DNA from 4 places in the Rhizobium sp. NFR12 genome. Region 1 is predicted to be linked to each of the others. Evidence: predicted binding sites of a transcription regulator. Region 1 holds the regulator's gene; each other region holds the start of a gene.
What was found. Region 1 encodes PhoB, which activates phosphate uptake and scavenging genes when phosphate is short. Its sites were predicted from a motif close to TGTCATNNANCTGTCAT; they were not measured.
Positions count from the first base shown of each region.

Region 2: BLW69_RS21325 (alkaline phosphatase) is a predicted target of PhoB. The motif match lies at 3,311-3,327, and genes of this name have one in related genera.
Region 3: BLW69_RS06125 (BtaA family protein) is a predicted target of PhoB. The motif match lies at 2,986-3,002, and genes of this name have one in related genera.
Region 4: BLW69_RS11940 (bifunctional 2',3'-cyclic-nucleotide 2'-phosphodiesterase/3'-nucleotidase) is a predicted target of PhoB. The motif match lies at 1,617-1,633, and genes of this name have one in related genera.

Region 1 covers NZ_FNWM01000004.1:110,808-115,726, forward strand. Annotated here, with positions in the region: gene BLW69_RS16865 (GcrA family cell cycle regulator) at 353-892, shown strand; gene BLW69_RS16870 (PACE efflux transporter) at 1,089-1,523, shown strand; gene BLW69_RS16875 (ArsR/SmtB family transcription factor) at 1,462-2,250, opposite strand; gene BLW69_RS16880 (DMT family transporter) at 2,375-3,289, shown strand; gene phoB (phosphate regulon transcriptional regulator PhoB) at 3,271-3,954, opposite strand; gene phoU (phosphate signaling complex protein PhoU) at 4,080-4,793, opposite strand; gene pstB (phosphate ABC transporter ATP-binding protein PstB) at 4,845-4,919, opposite strand, start outside.
Region 2 covers NZ_FNWM01000007.1:38,636-43,554, reverse strand. Annotated here, with positions in the region: gene pdxY (pyridoxal kinase PdxY) at 1-167, shown strand, start outside; gene BLW69_RS21345 (carbonic anhydrase) at 236-910, shown strand; gene BLW69_RS21340 (lytic murein transglycosylase) at 932-1,744, opposite strand; gene BLW69_RS21335 (aspartate-semialdehyde dehydrogenase) at 1,947-2,981, opposite strand; gene BLW69_RS23205 (hypothetical protein) at 3,096-3,221, opposite strand; gene BLW69_RS21325 (alkaline phosphatase) at 3,379-4,919, shown strand, end outside.
Region 3 covers NZ_FNWM01000001.1:1,259,412-1,264,330, forward strand. Annotated here, with positions in the region: gene BLW69_RS06115 (glycoside hydrolase family 25 protein) at 55-849, opposite strand; gene BLW69_RS06120 (class I SAM-dependent methyltransferase) at 983-1,666, opposite strand; gene BLW69_RS06125 (BtaA family protein) at 1,666-2,925, opposite strand; gene BLW69_RS06130 (serine hydrolase domain-containing protein) at 3,034-4,392, shown strand; gene BLW69_RS06135 (transglycosylase SLT domain-containing protein) at 4,332-4,919, opposite strand, start outside.
Region 4 covers NZ_FNWM01000002.1:952,131-957,049, reverse strand. Annotated here, with positions in the region: gene BLW69_RS11955 (GNAT family N-acetyltransferase) at 1-193, shown strand, start outside; gene BLW69_RS11950 (DUF1203 domain-containing protein) at 264-728, shown strand; gene BLW69_RS11945 (PadR family transcriptional regulator) at 739-1,440, opposite strand; gene BLW69_RS11940 (bifunctional 2',3'-cyclic-nucleotide 2'-phosphodiesterase/3'-nucleotidase) at 1,713-3,713, shown strand; gene BLW69_RS11935 (LysR family transcriptional regulator) at 3,749-4,717, opposite strand; gene BLW69_RS11930 (FMN-dependent NADH-azoreductase) at 4,852-4,919, shown strand, end outside.

The DNA.
Region 1 (4,919 bases):
GGCGCGGGCACTATCATGGCTAAGTGCCTCCATGTCAACAAAACTTGGTGTTTTATAGGGCTTTCGGGGCATATGCCGCGATGCAACCTGATGCTGTATTGCGGCATTTCGGTCTGTGACAAAAATGACTCTTGAGGGCAGCAAGTTGGGGAAAACCGCGAAATCGATTCGCGGCGATTCGAGCGACTCTTGCCACGGAGTCAGCCACACACTAGGTTAATCCTCAATTACTAGAACGCATGCGGCGGAACTAGTCACCTCGAAGCATAGATTGCGTGGGTGCGGCGGATTTATTTCGCCGCAGAGGTGAACGGATTCTGTCTGCCAGCAACGTTCAAAGGCGGAGAACGGCATGAACTGGACTGATGAGCGCGTCGAGCGACTTAAAAAACTATGGTCGGAAGGTCTCAGCGCCAGCCAGATTGCAGCCCAACTTGGAGGCGTAAGCCGCAATGCCGTGATCGGCAAAGTGCACCGTCTCAACCTTCCGGGTCGCGCCAAAGCAGGCGGTTCGGCGTCGGCCAATCGCCCGGCATCTAAGCGCCCAGCGCCCGCAGCTCCGCGCGCGCCGAGCTTTGCCGGACGCGACACAGCCCGTCCCGCAGCACGGACGGTGGGTGCAAACGCACTCAAGGAAGATCAGGACGTCAACGTCGCCGAACCGGTGAAATACACCGCTTCCGGCAGCGTCGTTGTGCCGATCTCGCGCCGTCTGTCGCTGACGGATCTCACCGAGCGCACATGCAAGTGGCCGGTTGGCGATCCGCTGACGGACGACTTTCATTTCTGCGGTTGCGATGCGCAGGATGCGTCGCCCTATTGCAAATATCACGCGAAGCTTGCCTACCAGCCGGTGCACGAGCGCCGTCGTCCGGCTGCTCGCGCGTCCTAAGTCAGGCGGCTGCGGAAACAAGATCGAAGGCGGGCTCTGGCCCGCCTTTTGCGTTTTCGGCATGGCTGACTTGCGCTGAAAAAACTTGCCTCGCACTCCCTGGGCTCCTATTTCGGCCTCGAGAGAGGACGACCTCCCCCTGAATGGGCATAACGCCGGGACGACCCGGCATGAACCTCACCTAAAGGGGAAGATCATGCGCTCGATAAGAGACCGTATTCGCCACGCCATCAGCTTTGAAATCATCGGGCTTCTGATGATGGTGCCGCTCGGCGCTTTCGTCTTCGACATGCCGGCCGAACATATGGGCATTGTCGGCGTCGTGTCTGCGACGGTCGCGACCGGCTGGAACTACCTCTACAATCTGGGTTTCGACCGCTTTCTGCAGGCGCGACGGGGTACGACGCTGAAGACGCCTGCCTTGCGCATTGCTCATGCGGTGCTGTTCGAAATCGGTCTGCTGGTCGTGCTGATGCCGTTTATCGCGTGGTATCTGCAGATTACCCTTCTCCATGCGCTGACAATGGATATCGCGATCGCGCTGTTCTACGTGGTCTATGCCTATCTCTTCAATCTTGGCTACGACAAGCTGTTCCCGCTGCCGGAATGGAAGACCCAGGAAGCCGCCTGACCATCAGAGTTCCGGACGGTGCAATACGCCAGTCCGATGGAAGCCTGAATGTCTCGGCAAACCCGATCTCTCCGGCGCGCGTGATCCGCAGAGCCCGGGTTTCCTCCCGGCGGCTGATCCAGCCGACGCCAAGAGCGCGGTCCAGCAGTGCTGCACCCATTTGTCCCGCCAGATGCGGCCGTCGCTCGCTCCAATCCAGGCATGTCCGGCAGAGCGGGCGTTTCGAACGGGTCAGCTGTTCGAGATCGATCCCGAAATCACAAAAGAACCGTCTGCCCTCGTCGGTGATCAGGCCGGCTCCATCGCCGAGCAGCATGTAGCCGCTTCCTGTTAGGGCATCGGCGAGCGCGATGGCGAGACGGCCGGCCATGTGATCGTAACAGGTGCGGGCAAGCCGTAACGCTTCGTCTTTCGGGCCGACAGGATGATGGCGCTTCGGCCCATCCGCGGCGACTGCCATCAACGCGTGGATCGCGTGCGCGACTTCCGGAGAGGCAAGTCGGTAATAGCGGTGCCTGCCCTGCTTCTCGACCTCGATCAGGCGAGCCTGCGCCAGTTTGCCGAGATGGCCGCTGGTGGTCTGCGCGGTGACGCCGGCGTGGCGTGCCAGTTCGCCCGCCGTCAGCGCCTGTCCGCCCATCAGCGCGGACAGCATGTTGGCGCGTGCAGCATCGCCGATCAGGCTTGCAACTTCCGCAATCGTATTTCCTGAAACCATATTGGGCATGATCCAGTTCTAGCACCGGAAAACTTTGCCGTCAGCGGTCAACGGTTCGGCCGTCGTCGAAGCATTTCTTTTCCTGGTTCCGCTAAGAGGGGCGGAGATTGCATTCATGGGGACAGGAACTGGAATGGCGGACACCAAAACAAGCATGGCAACGGATCTGTTGCTGCTCCTCACGCTCGCGACGCTTTGGGGCGCGTCCTACACGCTGATCAAAGTCGGTGTGGAGACGATTTCGCCTGTCACCTTTATTGCCGTCAGAACACTGGTCGCTGGGCTCATTCTCGTTGTGGCACTTCGGCTGCGCGGATTAAAGCTGCCGACCGACCGGCAGACGTGGAAGCTTTTCACGGTTCAGGCATGCCTCAACAGCGCGGTCCCCTTCACCCTCATCGCTTGGGCCGAACAGACGACCGATGCGGGCCTTGCCACCATTTTGAGTTCAACGACGCCGATCTTCGCCTTTCTGCTGACGGCGCTGATCACCCGCCATGAAAGCATTTCGGGACCTAAACTGTTTGGGGTTGCCGCAGGCATTGTCGGCATATGCCTGATCGTCGGCATGGAGGCGCTTGCCGGATCGGGTGAGAACCTCTGGGCGCAACTCGCCATCGTGGCGGCGACCATCTGCTATGCGGCGGCGGCCATCTTCGGCAAGAACTTTAGGGGACTGGACCCGATGATGCCCGCCGCGGGATCGCTGATCGCAGGCGCCGCCATCCTTATTCCCGTGAGCCTCGTGGTCGATCGGCCCTGGACGCTGACGCCCAGCGCCGATTCGATGCTCGCCCTGTTGGCGCTGGCGGTATTTTCGACGGCGCTCGCCTTCGTCATCTACTTCCGGCTGGTCCAGACGCTCGGCTCCGTCGGCACGACGGCGCAGGCCTATCTGCGGGTGCCGATCGGCGTTGCCATCGGCGTCGTGTTTCTCGGCGAAACGCTTGCCTCCACAGCCTGGCTCGGTCTCGCCTGCGTCGTCACTGGTGTCATTGCCATGACGCTGCCGGCTAGGAGACGCGGTGCTCAGGCTTCCATCGAGTAACCGGCACCGCGGACCGTGCGGATGACATCCTGCATGTTGGAAAAGTTGAGCGCCTTCCGGAGGCGCCCCACATGCACGTCGACGGTACGCTCATCAACATAGATGTCATGACCCCAGACGCCGTCGAGCAACTGCGAGCGCGAAAAGACGCGGCTGGGCGACGCCATCAGGAATTCCAGAAGTCTAAACTCTGTCGGCCCGAGGCGAACTTCGCGGCTCTTGCGGTGAACGCGGTGGGTTTCGCGGTCGAGTTCGATGTCGCCGCATTTGAGGACGCTCGACAGCACTTCGGGTCGGGCACGACGCAGCATCGCCTTGACGCGGGCCATCAGCTCCGGTGTCGAAAACGGCTTGACCACATAGTCGTCGGCGCCCGTGGCAAGCCCACGAACGCGCTCGCTTTCTTCGCCGCGCGCCGTCAGCATGATGATCGGCAGGCGTTCCGTCTCCGGCCGCATGCGCAGGCGACGGCACAGTTCGATGCCCGAAACGCCTGGCAGCATCCAGTCGAGAATGAGAAGATCCGGAACGCGCTCCTGAAGCCTGATTTCCGCTTCGTCACCGCGAAGCACGGTATCGACCTCGTAACCCTCGGCCTCCAGGTTATACCGAAGGAGGACGCTGAGGGCCTCTTCGTCTTCCACGACTGCGATCTTCGGCTGCATTCCGACTTGCTCCGTCACTCGTCCCGAACCGCACTTAGATCCGCCAGATCCGCTCGCGCTGCTTCAGGTCATTGGTTTTGGCAGTCATCGTCCCGAAACCGGCAGGCGATTTCGGGAGAGCTGCATCATGTCCCGGCGGAGCCGAGCATGTTGGACGTATCGTCCTTCGGACGTTCGCCCTCCGGCTGTGCACCGGTCGCGATGTAGTAGATGGTCTCGGCGATATTGGTCGCGTGGTCGCCGATGCGCTCGATGTTCTTGGCGCAGAACAGGAGATGGGTGCAGGTAGTGATGTTGCGCGGATCCTCCATCATGTAGGTGAGGAGTTCGCGGAACAGCGAGGTGTACATCGCGTCGATTTCTTCGTCGCGCTGGCGGATGATTTCGGCTTTTTCCGCGGAGCGGTTGGCGAAGACATCAAGAACGTCCTTGAGCTGCACCAGCGCCAGTTCGGAAAGATGCTCCAGACCACGGGCGAGCTTGCGCGGGACGCCTGTTCCCTGCACGGCGAGCACGCGCTTGGCGGTGTTCTTACCAAGGTCGCCGACGCGTTCCAGGTCAGCTGCAATGCGCAGCGTGCCGATGATTTCGCGAAGGTCGGCCGCCATCGGCTGGCGCTTGGCGATGGTGACGATCGCCTTGTCCTGGATATCGCGCTCGGCATGGTCGAGAATGACGTCGTCCGAGATGACCTTCTGGGCCAGCGCCGAGTCGGAGTTGACGAGCGCACGCACGGCGTCACCGCACATCTGCTCCGCCAGGCCGCCCATTTCGGAGATCCGGCGGTTCAGGTATTTCAGTTCCTCGTCATAGGCCGAGAGAATATGGGTCGAAACCATGTGTCTGATCCTTGATGTCTGCAGTTGCGGCTGACGGGCTCTGCGCCCGCATCAGCCGAAGCGGCCCATGATGTAATCCTGGGTGCGCTGGTCATCCGGATTGGTGAACATCTTGTCGGTATCGTT
Region 2 (4,919 bases), on a different contig from region 1:
AAGCCCTGCAAACAACGACTGCCAGCGTGTTCGAAGTGCTGGCGCGTTCGGTAAAGCGCGGGGCCAACGAGCTGACGCTGGAAATGGATGCCGCCAGCCTCTCGACGCCGATGGCGATGGTCCAGATGCGCCGGCTCGTGCATCCCCTTAAGAGGCGCAAGCCGTAAGCTCAAAGAGCATGCGCATCCACACAATGGCCGTTGATTCTCGTCTGGCTGCACGATAATCGTGAGCCATGAGCGAATTTCCAGAAAAACTGCTTTCGGGCTACCGTAACTTCATGAGTGGTCGCTACAGCGACGAGCGGGAGCGCTACCGCGCGCTCGCCGATACCGGCCAGAAGCCGCATACGCTCCTGGTTGCTTGTTGCGACAGTCGCGCGGCGCCCGAGACGATCTTCGACTGCGGTCCGGGAGAACTCTTCGTGGTCCGCAACGTCGCCAACATGGTACCGCGCTACGAGCCCGACAGCCAGTTTCACGGGACATCGGCTGCGGTCGAATACGCGGTGCAGGTGCTCGAGATCCGCAATATCGTCGTCATGGGCCACGGCCGCTGCGGCGGTATCCAGGCAGCGCTCGACGCTTCCATGAAGCCGCTGTCGGAGGGGGATTTCATCGGCAAGTGGATGGGTTTGGTCAGGCCTGCGGCCACGCAGATCCAGAGCAACGACCTGATGACCCAGAGCGAGCGTCAGACAGCGCTCGAACGGGTGTCGATCCGCAATTCGATCGCCAATCTGCAGACCTTCCCCTTCGTCCGCAATCTCACGGAAAAGGGAGAACTCGACATTCACGGCGCCTGGTTCGATATCTCGACCGGCGAGTTGTGGGTGATGAACGAGAAGGGCGATTTCACCCGGCCAGACATCAGTGTACCGGCGATCGAGGCCGAGCAGAGCCCGGCCTGATCATTTCAACGGTGTAACGGCTCAGCCGCCGTCGATCTGGGCGCCCATGTATGCGATCGCCTGCTGGTAGACGGTTGCCGCGTTCCAGCCCTGGATGGCGACGAAATTCGGCTCGCCCTGCTGGTAACCGGCGCCTGTACGCCAGCCATGACCCTTGAGGAAGTTGGCGGTCGATGCCAGGGCATCGGCGCGCGAACGGACCATGTCGATATGGCCGTCACCGTCGCCATCGGCGCCGTAGCGGATGACGTTGAGCGGCAGGAACTGGGTCTGGCCGATTTCGCCATGCGCCGCACCCTTTGCAGTGGTGCTGAGATCACCGCGGGCAACGAGCTGCAGGGCAGCGTAAAGCTGTTCGGTAAAGTATGCCGAGCGGCGGCAGTCATAGGAAAGCGTTGCGACGGCTGACAGCGTATGCTGGTCGCCCATGTAATTGCCGAAACCGGTTTCCATGCCCCAGATCGCCAGGATCGGACCGGCCGGAACGCCGTAGCGGCGCTCAATCGACGCAAACAGCGCTGCGTTGGATTTCTTCATGGACTTGCCGCGCGAGATGATCGTTGCGCCACCGCGCTTCTTCATGAACTCGTCGAAGGAAAGCTTGAAGCTTTTCTGGCCGCGGTCGGCGCGAATGGTCGGGCGGTTGTAGACGACGTTGGCAAAGGCGCGGTCGAGAACTGCAGGGCTGATACCCTTGGACGGTGCCTGCTGTTTGAAATCGGCGACCCAGCGGTCGAAACCGGCTCCATCATTGCCGCAGGCGGCGGCAAAGGCCGGGGCTGCGGTTGCAAGCGTTGCTGCTGCGATCAATCCTGCCAGAATAGTCTTCATCATGCGGTCAAACCCGTCGAAAGTCCGGATTGCTTGGCCGAAAGCTTCCGGAAGAATTGCGCTATATTCGGCCTTATGACCCCAGTGGCGGATAATCGCAATTCATCTTCCCATGAATAGTTCGTGAAGAGAGACGAATCGAAAAAACCCCGTCATTTCTGACGGGGCTTTCTAAGCGGATTTGCTTAATAAAGTACGTTACTTATCAAGCAGCAACCTTGCGTGGCTTGATGAGACCGCGATTGACCAGAAGTTCGGCGATCTGGATCGCGTTCAGCGCGGCACCCTTGCGCAGGTTGTCGGAGACGACCCAGATGTTGAGTCCGTTTTCGACGGTTGCGTCTTCGCGGATACGCGAAATGTAGGTCGCATCTTCACCGGCGCATTCGAGAGGCGTGATGTAGCCACCGTCTTCGTGCTTGTCGATCACGAGGCAACCCGGCGCTTCGCGCAGGATATCGCGGGCCTGATCGGCCGTGATCTCGTTTTCGAACTCGATGTTGACGGATTCGGAGTGGCCGATGAAGACCGGAACGCGAACGGCCGTGCAGGTGACACGGATCTTCGGGTCGAGCATCTTCTTGGTCTCGGCCAGAACCTTCCACTCTTCCTTCGTGTAGCCGTCTTCCATGAAGCTATCGATATGCGGGATGACGTTGAAGGCAATACGCTTGGTGAACTTCTTCGATTCGACCGGATCAGCCACGAACACGGCGCGCGTCTGGGTGAAGAGTTCGTCCATGCCTTCCTTGCCGGCACCGGACACCGACTGGTAGGTGGAAACGACGACGCGCTTGATCTTGGCAAAGTCATGCAGCGGCTTCAGCGCGACGACGAGCTGGGCCGTCGAGCAGTTCGGATTGGCAATGATGTTCTTCTTGGAGAAACCGACGATGGCGTCGGGGTTCACTTCCGGAACGATCAGCGGCACTTCCGAATCGTAGCGCCAGGCGGACGAGTTGTCGATGACGACGCAGCCCTGCGCACCGATCTTCGGCGACCACTTCTTGGAGGCATCGCCGCCGGCGGACATCAGGCAGATGTCGGTATCGGAGAAATCGTAGTTCTCGAGGTTGGACACCTTGAGCGTCTTGTCACCGAAGGAGACTTCCGTGCCCTGGCTGCGGGCGGAGGCGAGTGCGACGACTTCATCAGCCGGAAAACCACGTTCCGCCAGAATGTTCAGCATTTCCCTGCCGACATTGCCGGTTGCACCGGCGACTGCGATCTTGAAACCCATTTCTTTGCTCTCTTTCTGTCTCTCCTCGGTTTTCTGAGGGGGAAGCCCGTGTCGCGCGCGACGCGGTGTTCCTTGTCCCCGGCCGTACCGGGGAGAGAGCGGTGGCCAGAGACGTCAGACGATAATTTTCGTCGTCGTTTTGGCCGTGGTTTTGTCGGAAACCGAAAGGGCAACATCCAGCCGCCCGGCAGATACTGCCAGGTCATAGCACGCAGCAAAGCGAAAGTCGCGGCGAAGCATGGACACTCCTTTTCCAAGGCTGCTCATAAAAGGTTTTACCGGAGAGTCAAGGTTCATGCGATTGGACATCGGTACGCTTATCACGGTTCTGTCACGGCACTGTCATCCCAGAGGGCTATTCCGAGCCTCTATCCGACAAACCGACGGGGGTCTTTTCATGCGTATGCTTCTTGCTGCCTTTGCAGCCACCACAATCCTTTCCGGCGGCGTGCAAGCCGCCCACGCCGCAAACGTCTTTCCGCTCGATCGTGCAACGATCCTGACCGGCTCGCCGTTCGATTTCAAGGTCGAGTTCAGCTCGGTCGTGAAGCCTGAGGACGTCAAGATCACCGTCAACGGCCAGGACTACAAGTCTCTGTTCGGCAAGGATGTCGAGTTCGTCGCAGAAGAGAAGAACAAGGACAAGGTTCTCGGTTCCGCCGTCGTGCTGCGCGCACTGACGATCGCGAATGCCGGCGACTACAAGGTTGAGGTTTCCGCGGGTCCTGAGACCAAGAGCGTGACCTGGAACGTCTATGGCACCACGGCGCAGCCAAAGGCCAAGAACGTGATCTTCCTGATCGGCGACGGTCTTTCCGTGGCGCATCGCACCGCTGCCCGCATCATGGCCAAGGGCATGACCGAGGGCAAGGCAAACGGACGTCTCGCAATGGACGACATCCCGCCGGCAGCCTTTATCGGCACGTCTGCGACGGACGCCGTTGCCACCGACAGCGCCAACACGATGTCGGCATATATGACCGGCCACAAGACAGCCGTGAACGCAATCGGCGTCTATGCCGACCGCACGCCTGACTCGCTGGACGATCCGAAGGTTGAAACATATGCGGAGGCGGTCCGCCGCCAGACGAAGAAGTCGATCGGCATCGTCACGACCGCAGAAGTTCAGGACGCAACACCCGCAGCCGTCGTCGCCCATACCCGCAAGCGCGGCGACAAGGCGGAAATCAACGGCATGCTCTTCGACGTCAAGCCGGACGTCCTACTCGGCGGCGGTTCCGCCTACTTCCTGCCCCAGGCGACGCCTGGATCCAAGCGCAAGGACGACAAGGACTACATCGCCCTGTTCAAGGACGCCGGCTACATGCTTGCGACCAGCAAGGCTGAACTGGCAACGGCATCCGGCACCAATACCGGCAAGATCCTCGGCCTGTTCCACACCGGCAACATGGACACGACGCTTGACCGCGAATTCCTGAAAAAGGGCACGACCGCGAAGTTCCCGGACCAGCCGGGCCTCGTCGACATGACCAAGGTTGCGCTCGACACGCTGTCGAAGAACCCGGACGGCTTCTTCCTGATGGTCGAAGCTGCCAATATCGACAAGATGTCCCATCCGCTGGACTGGGACCGTGCCGTCGTCGATACGATCGAATTCGACAAGGCGATCGCCGCAGCCCGCGAATTTGCCGACAAGAACCCCGACACGCTGATCATCGTCACCGGCGATCATACCCACGGTGTTTCGATCATCGGCACTGTCAACGATGAAAAGCCGGGCGACGACATGCGCGAAAAGGTCGGGACCTATGCCGAGGCAGGTTTCCCGAACTATATGGACGAGAACAAGGATGGTTATCCTGACAAGGTCGATGTTACCAAGCGCCTGTTCCTGAACGCCAATAACGGCCCTGATCATTACGAGACATTCCGTCCTAAGCTCGATAATCCCTTCGTTCCCGCCATCCAGAACGAGAA
Region 3 (4,919 bases), on a different contig from region 1:
CGGTTTTAGCGTAACGTCAGATACATTGCCAGAGAGCTTGTGCGGGTTAGCACATCAGTCGGCCGACGCAATAAACGTCTTCCACGCTTTGCTGTTTCCGGCAAAGACATTGATATCGGTTGCGCCTTTGACGCCCGGGACAACGCCTGTTGCCGTGTATTGCCAGAACGCCCACTTGCGGTCCGTATAGATCTTGGTCGGATGGGCGGCGACCGAGCGAACCCAGAAATGGTAGTTGGGGAAGGCGCCGACGAGGTTGTCGCGGTGGAAATCGACCGACGTGTAGATGATCGGGCGCTTGCCGTAGTGGGCCTCGATCCTGTCCATGAAGCGCTTCATGCTGGCCCGCACGGTCTGCGGATCCGGCTTCAGCTTGCAGGTGGGCGAGGCGTGGTTCCATTCCATGTCCAGCACCGGCGGCAGCATGTTTGCTTCCTTCGGCACGTTGGCGATGAACCAGTCTGCCTGATCTTCCGGTGTCGAGCAGAAGTAGTAGAAGTGATAGGCCGCGTGCGGAATGCCCGCATTGGCGGCGTTGCGCCAATGGGTGGTGAAGGCGGAATCGATGCGGTCCTTGCCCTCGGTGCCCTTGATGAAGACGAAGGCGACGCCGGATTTCTTCACCGTCTGCCAGTCGATGTCGGTCCCGTTCCATTTCGACAGGTCGATGCCGTGAACCTCGTGGCGGCCCGGATGGTTGGCGCCGAAATCCTGCGGATCCGTGTCCTTGAACTTCATCTGCCGGACAGAGCCAGTATCGACCAGATCGTAGCTCGTGGACGTACAACCGGACATCAGAAGCGCGGCAGACAGGACGGCAGCAGAAAGAACGGTTGGAAGCCGGGGCATGAAGGTTCCGTGTTAGGGCAGAGACAAAGAGCCTTGTCCGCGATCGAGTGGGCAAAAGGGAGGCGTAGCGTCCCGTTTACCATAAGCTCGTAAAAATTCAGTTAGAAAGCAAGATCTGGAATACGCTTAGTGATTATCCCCGGCGGCGAAGGATCGCCCGCCAGGCATAGCCGCGGCCGATCACCTCGAACATCATGTCGGCCTTTGCCGTTGCGAGACGCTTTTCCAGCGCCTGTTCGAGGGTGGCGCGCGGGGTCACATGAAAGCGGGCGAGCCAGGACTTGAGCGCAGACCCCATGATGTTCGGCAGGTTTTCCTGCTGTCCGAAGTCGACGATATGCAGCGACCCTTGAGGCGAAAGCGCCGCAAGGGCGGCGTCGATCGCCTTCTCCCAGTCTGGGATCATCGACAGGGCATAGGAAATGAGGATCCGGTCGAAACCGTTGACGCCGAACTCCTCCGCCGTGAATGTCGTGGCATCTGCGACCTTCAGAATAGGCTTTATTTCCGTGCCGCGGAAATTCGCGTCTGCCGTCTGGAGCATCTGCGCGGAGATATCGAGGCCGTAAAGTTTCGCGTTCGGGAAAAGCTTGTGGGCGAGGAGAAGGTTGCGGCCGGTTCCGCAGCCGACTTCCAGCACGCTTCCTCCGACTGGCGGGGCAAGGCCTGCGATCGTGCCATCGCGTCCCAGGAGATAGTATTTGCGGGTGAGGTCGTAGATATGCCGCTGGTAGCGGTACATCCGGTCCATCCTGCCGGCATGGCCGATCTCTTCACGATTGGCCGGTCCGAGGTTGCCTGCGTCGGTCTCTGCCATCAGTCGGCCTTTGCGTAGACATGGAAGCCGCCGTAGATGGCGGAGCGGTCCTGCAGGTTGAGGGCCTGCGAGCGCTCGTCGAGATAGGTCCAGCGCGCGGCAAGCGAGGGCGAGAGGCGCCCTTCGATGACACTGCGCTCGGCGGCCGTCCGGAAGATCACCCTTGCGCCGACAGCGGCCGTCCGGTCGATCTCCGACCAGAGGTCGTTGATCTGCTGGTCGTTCATCCAGTCCTGCGCGTCCAGCAAGACGTAGCGATCGACGGAGCCCGCCGTCTTGCGCTTGAGGAGAGCGGTGAAACTCTCGTGGTGAACCGCGACCCGGTCTGTGGCGGCCCGGATCGCCTTGTAGTTGCCTGCCTTGAGATAGGTGGGCAGCGTGCCTTCGTGGGCGGCGGGATAGCGGCGGACAAACGCCTGCCAGGCGAAATAATTGTCCTTCAGAGGAAAATGACAGGCGAGCTTTTCGAGACGCTCCCGCAGCACGGTCGCGATTGAGCCGTTATCGCTGCCGCCGGTCGCCATGCCGGCCAGCTCGTCATATTGCTGCGGCGGAATGCCAAGTCCGAACAGCGAGCTCTTGTTCGAGGTGATCCAGCGGACCAGTTTTCTGTCGAACAGGGGCGCGATCTCTTCGTCGAAGAAGCGGCGCTGATCTCGGACCGATTTGGTCTGCGCCATCTTCGTCAGATCGACGCCATGCAGGCGCGCCAGAAGGTGTCCCGCGCCGATGAACCGGCCGAGAAGACCGGTGCGGTAGATGTTGCGGTCGAACACGGAGATGCGGCGACGGCCGGTGATAGACCGCTTCTGCCAGTAACTGCGGGTTGCGCGATCCAGATGCGACGCGATCAGTCTGTCGAAGGTAACGCTGTTCGATCGTGTACCTTGCGCCGAGAGAAACCTGACGACATCCATATGGCTCGGCAGATGACGGAATGCCGCGAGCTTCAGCCGATTCAGCGCGACATGGTGGGGGTTGAGATCCACGACATCGATGCTGCGCGGATCGCGGGAGAGGTAGGCCAGCATGTTGCAGCCACCGGAGCCGATGGTGACGATCGCGTGCTCGGCTGAAAGCTCCATTGCTTCCATGTCGACGTCTGGATCTTCCCAGATCTGCGGATAGACGAGACCGGAAAACAGGAGCCCGAACAGCCGTTCCGACAGCCCTTCGCGCGAAAATAGTTTGTGCTGGAGCAGCGCATCCTTGAGCTTCTGATTGCTGGTGAAACCGGTTTCCCTGACGACGTCGGCCATTGCGTCTCTCGCTGCGTGAATTATTTCGCGATCTGTAGAACGCAGGCCTAAACCCGGCATGCTACAGCTGGATGACGCGGGCTGTTGGTGAACAAGGACATTTGACATATGCGCCTGATGAAGCGGATCGTGACGGGAACTGCAGGAGCATTGGTACTTGGTATCGTCGGGGGACTTGCGTGGATCACCATTGCGCCGCCGCAACTGCTTCGGGTAGGAAGCGGCTATGCGGCCAAGATCGTCTGCTCCAACGTGTTTCTGGCCGGACGCGATCCGCAAGAGGTGCTGGCGAGCGACGTGCAGGCGCCGGGCAACCCGCTGCTCCTGATGATGCGGGTGACCGTTGACCGCGATGCCGGTCGGGTCGATGCCGGGCTGCTTGGCTTCATCGGAACCAATCAGGCAACCTACAGGCCTGGCCTCGGCTGCACCGTTTCGCCGGATGGTTCGGCGTTGCCGCAAGTCGCGCTGCCGCCGCGATCATCACCTTCCGTCGATGAAGCTCCGGCCTGGCCGGTAGGGCAGGGGGTCGAACGCGATCCGCGTGTGATGGCGGTGCTAGAGGATAAGGCACTGACGGGGCCTGGCATGCGGGCTGTGGTGGTCGTCAAGAACGGGCGCATCATCGGCGAGGGGTATGGAGACGGCTTCTCGAAGGATACGCCGTTGCTCGGCTGGTCAATGACGAAAACCGTCAATGCGGCGCTGATCGGCACATTGATGAACAGCGGCCGGATGTCGCTCGGAGATCGTGATCTTCTGCCCGCGTGGAGCAACGACAACCGACGCGAAATCACGCTTGCCAACCTTCTTGCCATGGAGAGCGGGCTTGGTTTCAACGAGAACTACGGTGCCGTCGCCGATGTCACACGGATGCTCTACCTCGAACCCGACATGGCCGCCTTCACGGAAACGATCCCGCTCGAGGCCGATCCCGGTTCGCGTTTCAGTTACTCGTCGGGCTCCAGCGTATTGCTGTCGAAGATCTGGATGGACAGGATCGGTGATCGCGCGACGGCTCTTGGCTATCCCTCTCGCGCATTGTTCGATCCGCTCGGCATGACAAGCGCCGTCATGGAGCCGGATGCGGCGGGGACGTTTGCCGGCAGTTCCTATCTCTATGCGACCGGGCGCGACTGGGCACGGTTCGGCCTGTTTCTGGCGCGCGACGGGGTGTGGAACGGGATGCAGCTGCTGCCGGACGGTTTCGTGCATCTGATGCAGGAGCCGAATGCCCATTCGGGCGGACGGTTTTCGAAGATGCAGACGTGGCTACCAAAGCCAGACGACGTGGCGCTGCCTGAAGATACGTTCTACCTGCAGGGCCATGACGGGCAGACCATCGCGGTCATGCCGTCGGCTGATCTCGTGGTGGTGCGGCTTGGGCTGACGCCCCGGTCGCTGGGTTACGAACCGGGCTTGCTGTTCGGCGCTGTTGCGAAGGCGACGGGTGTCGTGGGGCTCTGATCAGCCTTCAGCACATGCAGCATGTCGCGACGCTTGGCGTCGTAGTAATAACCGCGGGCATAGAGGCGGATGGCGTTGTCGTTCTTGTTGTCGGCAACGAGCCAGGCGCCGCGGAGATATCGGATCGCGTATTTAAGATTGGTCTCGGCGTCCAGCAGGCCTTCCGGCTTGCCCTGATAGCCCATCGACTTCGCGGTCGAGTACTTGATCTGCATCAGGCCCCAGTAGCCATTCTTGTGGTAGGCCTTGGGATTGTATTTGCTTTCGCGATGGACGACGCGGTGCACCAGCGATTCCGGGACGCCGTAGAGACCGGCATAGCGCTTGATGAGCTTCTTGAGGTCTGCGGGCGCGTTCGACGCGGTATCCGGCATCGGCTCGCCGGGAGCCGGCGGAAAGTCCTTGATATTGCCCATGGCCGAGACCGCAGCCACAGCGCGGGGTGCGGCTGCATAGGCAAGCGTGGAGCTTGCGGCAGCCGGCGTTGCAGCACCAGCAATAGCGCTCGATGTAAGCGTGGCTGGACG
Region 4 (4,919 bases), on a different contig from region 1:
GTGGTTCCTGACGCAGGCTCTTTATTCTGCGTGGCAGAACAACCCGGAGAAGGTCACCGTCACCACCAATTCGCTCGACCATCCCCGAGCGCTGCAGCTCTACCAAATGATGGGTTTTTCGCCTGTCTCGACATACGAGGCCGAGATCGTGCCGATGACCAGCGCGGAACTGGTAAAGGTGCTGGACAGCTAGCTCGCGCAAGGATCGGGTGGCGCTTCAAAGCCCGACGGGTCATCTCCTATATATAGAAAAGGAGACGACCATGCCAATCTTCAACGCGATCCCGGGTGACCACGCAGAGCATCTATGGAACGGAGGCAGCGATTCCTACGGACACCAGCCGGAGACCATGATCTCGGATGGTCCCGGATATCCCTGCCGCCATTGCCTCAGGAATATCGACGCGGGCGAAAGCCTGTTCGTTCTTGCCTATCGACCGTTTCCGACAACGCAGCCCTATGCCGAAACCGGTCCCATCTTCCTGCATAAGACGCCCTGCCCACGGTTTATCGCGGAAGAGGTTCTACCGCCAATTCTGGTCAGTCCTGATTACATCGTCCGGGGTTATGCAGAAGATAACAGGATCGTCTATGGCACGGGTGCGGTGACCCCGACGTCCGAAATCATGCGGCGCGCCGAAGACCTGCTTCAACGCGCCGATATCGCCTATGTCCACGTTCGCTCGGCCCGCAACAACTGTTTCCAGTGCCGGATTGACGCGGCTTAGCAGGAGCCCCTTATGCCTGCGGGTCTCCGCCGTCCCGCTCCAGCTTTTCGGCAAAATCGAGGAGCTGCCGCACGAGATCGCCCGCAGCCTTGTCGTTTTGTTCGATCCTGCGAGCCGACACTTCTCTCAGGTTGAGAAGCGCCGCTTCCACACTGCGCGGCAGAGCCGGGCCGCGGTCATGATGTGGCCCCCTGTCGTGATCGCGGTGGTGTTCGTGCCGTTCCTGCTTCAGCTTGATCTTTTCAGCCAGCTCGGACAAGCGCTCGAGGATGGTCGTTGCGAAACTGCGGTTCTCATCGAGATGCGCACGGCCCTCGTCAGTGATGGTGTAACGCTTCTTGTTGCCATCCGCTTCAGCCGTCACGTAGCCGGCTTCCTCAAGATAGGTCAGCGTCGGATAGATGACGCCGGGGCTGGGTGCGTAAAAACCATACGTCATATCTTCGATATGTTTTATAATCTCGTAGCCGTGGCGGGCTTCTTTCTCGATCAAGGCCAGGACGACCAGTCTGAGATCGCCCTGCATCAGAAAGCGACCGATACGTCCCTCGCCATCGTCGCCGAAGCCACGACCACCGCCCGGCCCGCCTTTTCCGCCAAAGCCCCTACCCGCAAAGCCTTTGCTGAACGGAGCGGCCCGCATGGTAAATAGTCCCTCGAAGCCCGAGCGATCGGCGTTGCAGCTTCTGTGGGTTTCAAATCTTTGGAACATCTTACTCTCCTTTAGAGTATCTTACGATATATCTAAAGGTAGCACATTTCCGCAATGCTGCAAGCTGCCAGATATATCTAAGTCATATCCGTTTGATTTTTGTGGCGGATTTTTTTCGAGCTATCTGCGGCGCGCGGTGCGGCCGATCCGGATTGACCGTCGCGTCATTACCCGGCAGTCACCGAACTTTCGCCGACCGTCATTTTAGGGATGCGTCCGTGGGCGATTGTGCCTAAGCTCGCCTCCATCAGTGATCCGGAGGGAGATATTAGATGTCGCTTTTCACCAAAGACCTTTTCGAAAATCATGCGGTCTCGCGCCGATCCCTTCTCGGTGGCATTGCGGCCACATCGGCGCTCGTCATGCTCCACCCGTTTGCGGCACGCGCGGCCGCCAACCAGGCGCATCTGCGGCTGATGGAGACGACAGACATCCACGTGCATGTCTTCCCTTATGATTATTATGCCGACAAGCCGAACGACACACTTGGACTGGCCCGTACCGCCTCGATCATCGATTCGATTCGAGCCGAAGCCGGAAATTCGATGCTGATCGACAACGGCGACTTCCTGCAGGGCAATCCGCTCGGGGACTACATCGCCTATGAGCGTGGCATGAAAGAGGGCGACAAGCATCCGGTGATCACTGCGATGAACGTGCTGGGATATGACGTCGGCACGCTTGGAAACCACGAATTCAACTACGGCCTCGATTTCCTGTTCAAGGTGCTTGCAGGATCCGGCTTCCCGCATGTCTGCGCCAACCTGACCAAGGGCCAGCTTGCCTCCAGTGCCAAGGACGACGATCTCTTCTTCAAACCCTACGTGATCATCGAAAAGCAGATCCGCGACGGTTCCGGCCAGTCGACCCCGATCAAGGTCGGCTTCATCGGCTTCGTGCCGCCACAGATCATGACCTGGGATAGCAAGAATCTTGAGGGCAAGGCGCAGACGCGCGATATCGTCGATGCTGCCAAGGCCTGGGTGCCTGTCATGAAGGAGGAAGGCGCCGACATCGTCATCGCCCTATCCCATTCCGGCATCGATGGTTCCGGCCAGAGCGATCGGATGGAAAACGCGTCTCTTTATCTCGCAGGGATCGAGGGTATCGATGCGATCTTCACCGGTCACCAGCATCTGGTTTTCCCGGGTCCAAAGGATTTCGAGGGCATTGCCGGCGCTGATGCCAAGAAAGGCACGCTGATGGGCAAGCCCGCCGTCATGGCCGGGTTCTGGGGCTCCCATATGGGTCTGATCGACCTGTTGATCGAAAAGGATGGCAGCGGCTGGAAGATCGTCGATTCCACCTCGGAAGTCAGACCGATCTATCACCGCGACGAAAATCGCAAGGTCGTTGCCGACGTCAAAGACAAGCCTGAGGTCACCGCGGCCATCAAGCCGGAACACGAGGCGACGCTTGCCTATATCCGCCGCCCGGTCGGCAAGACATCTGCGCCGCTCTATTCCTACTTCGCGCTGGTCGCGGATGATCCGTCGGTGCAGATCGTCTCAAATGCGCAGACCTGGTACATCAAGGACATGCTGAAGGATGGCGAGTACAAGGACCTCCCGGTGCTATCCGCCGCCGCTCCCTTCAAGGCCGGCGGTCGCGGCGGTGCGGATTATTTCACCGACGTCCCGACCGGCGACATCGCCATCAAGAATGTCGCGGATCTCTATCTCTATCCCAACACGGTTCAGGCCGTGCTGATATCGGGCGCGCAGGTCAAGAACTGGCTGGAAATGTCGGCTGGCATGTTCAACCAGGTCAAGCCGGGATCAAAGGATGTTCCGCTGCTCAACGCCGGTTTCCCGTCCTACAATTTCGACGTGATCGATGGCGTGACCTACCAGATCGACCTGTCCCAGCCGTCGCGCTTCGACAAGGATGGAAAGGTACTGGACGAGAATGCTCACCGTATCGTCGACCTGATGTTTGACGGCAAGCCGATCGATCCGGCGCAGAAGTTTGTCGTCGTCACCAATAACTACCGTGCCGGCGGTGGCGGCAAGTTCCCGGAGATCGCGAGCGACAAGGTCATTTTCGTCGCACCCGACACCAACCGCGACGTCGTTGTTCGCTACATCATCGATCAAGGGACGATCAATCCTTCGGCCGACGACAACTGGTCGTTCAAGGCGCAGCCCGGATCCACGGCCCTGTTCGAGACCGGACCCAAGGCGCGCCAGTTTGCCGGCAGTCTGAAGGGGACGAAGATCGAGGATGCAGGCGACGGCGAGAACGGTTTCGCGAAGTTCAGACTGGTTCTCTGAGGCGTCCCATCCAGTCGTCCGGCCGAGGACCCGCGTTATTCGGCAGCCTGCCAATACGTCCTTTCCGGCTCCTGCTTCAGGAGTTCGGGGAGGTCATCATGGTTTGGACATGAGGACAGCTTGGCTGCAAACGATTCGATCAACCACTGTCCCGCGGGTCCGGGCGGATTGGATGCTTTTCGCAAGGCGTAGATCGGATATTGCCCCTGCTCGTAAGCGTCGATATCCAACGCGACCAGATCGCCGTTGCGGATGTCATCGAGCACCAGGGACGCCGGAAGCCCGCCCCAACCAAGTCCACCCTTGATCAGCTGATACTTGGTGGCGATGTCACTGATGCGCCAGATCTTGTAGGACAGGACGTTGAAGTTACGCCCTGCGGTAAGGCCTGACGCGTCGGTCACGACCAGTTGCGTCTCGTCGCGCACATCGGCGAGGGTGAGTGTGCGGTTGAGCTGCACCAGTGGATGATCCGGCGCTGCGACCGGCAAGAGGTAGGAATGACCGATCCTTTCGGCAATCAGCGAATCGTCCTGCTTCAGGAGAGCGCCACCGATGCCGATGCCGGCCCGCCCACTGATGACCTGGCCCATCACCATGCCGAGTTCCCCGACGCTGAGGTTGAGGGCGACACTTGGAAATTTCTCTCGGAATTCGCGTAGCTGGCTGACCACCGCGTCGGCCGGCACCATCACGCTGACGGCCAGCGTGATCTCGGCTTCCAATCCCTGAGTGATGCTCTTTGCCCGAGACCGCATGATCTGCAGGTCGGCAACGATCCGCCGCGCATCCATCAGCATCGCCCGCCCGGCCTCGGTCAGTTTTGGCTGACGCGCCCCGGCCCGGTCGAACAACTGAATCTCGAGCTGCGTCTCGAGGTTGGCAATCGTGTAGCTGACAACCGACTGAGCCCGGTTCAGCAGGCGTGAGGCGGCCGAAAAACTGCCGCTTTCGGCAACTGCGATAAAGACCTGCAGCTGATCGAGGGTGGGATTCGCGTCCATGTGACCTATCCAGATTTTAGATGGAAAGCTTCGACATTATCTCCATTCCATCGATTGCCGTCTACTCCTATTTGTCTTCCCAGACAGGCGACCTCCAGTCTCCCACCGTCGAGAAATTCATAGGAAACAAAGCAATGCCATCCATCCTTCTCGTGACATCCAGCCCTCGCGGCACCGAATCGCTGTCGACAAAGATTGCGAC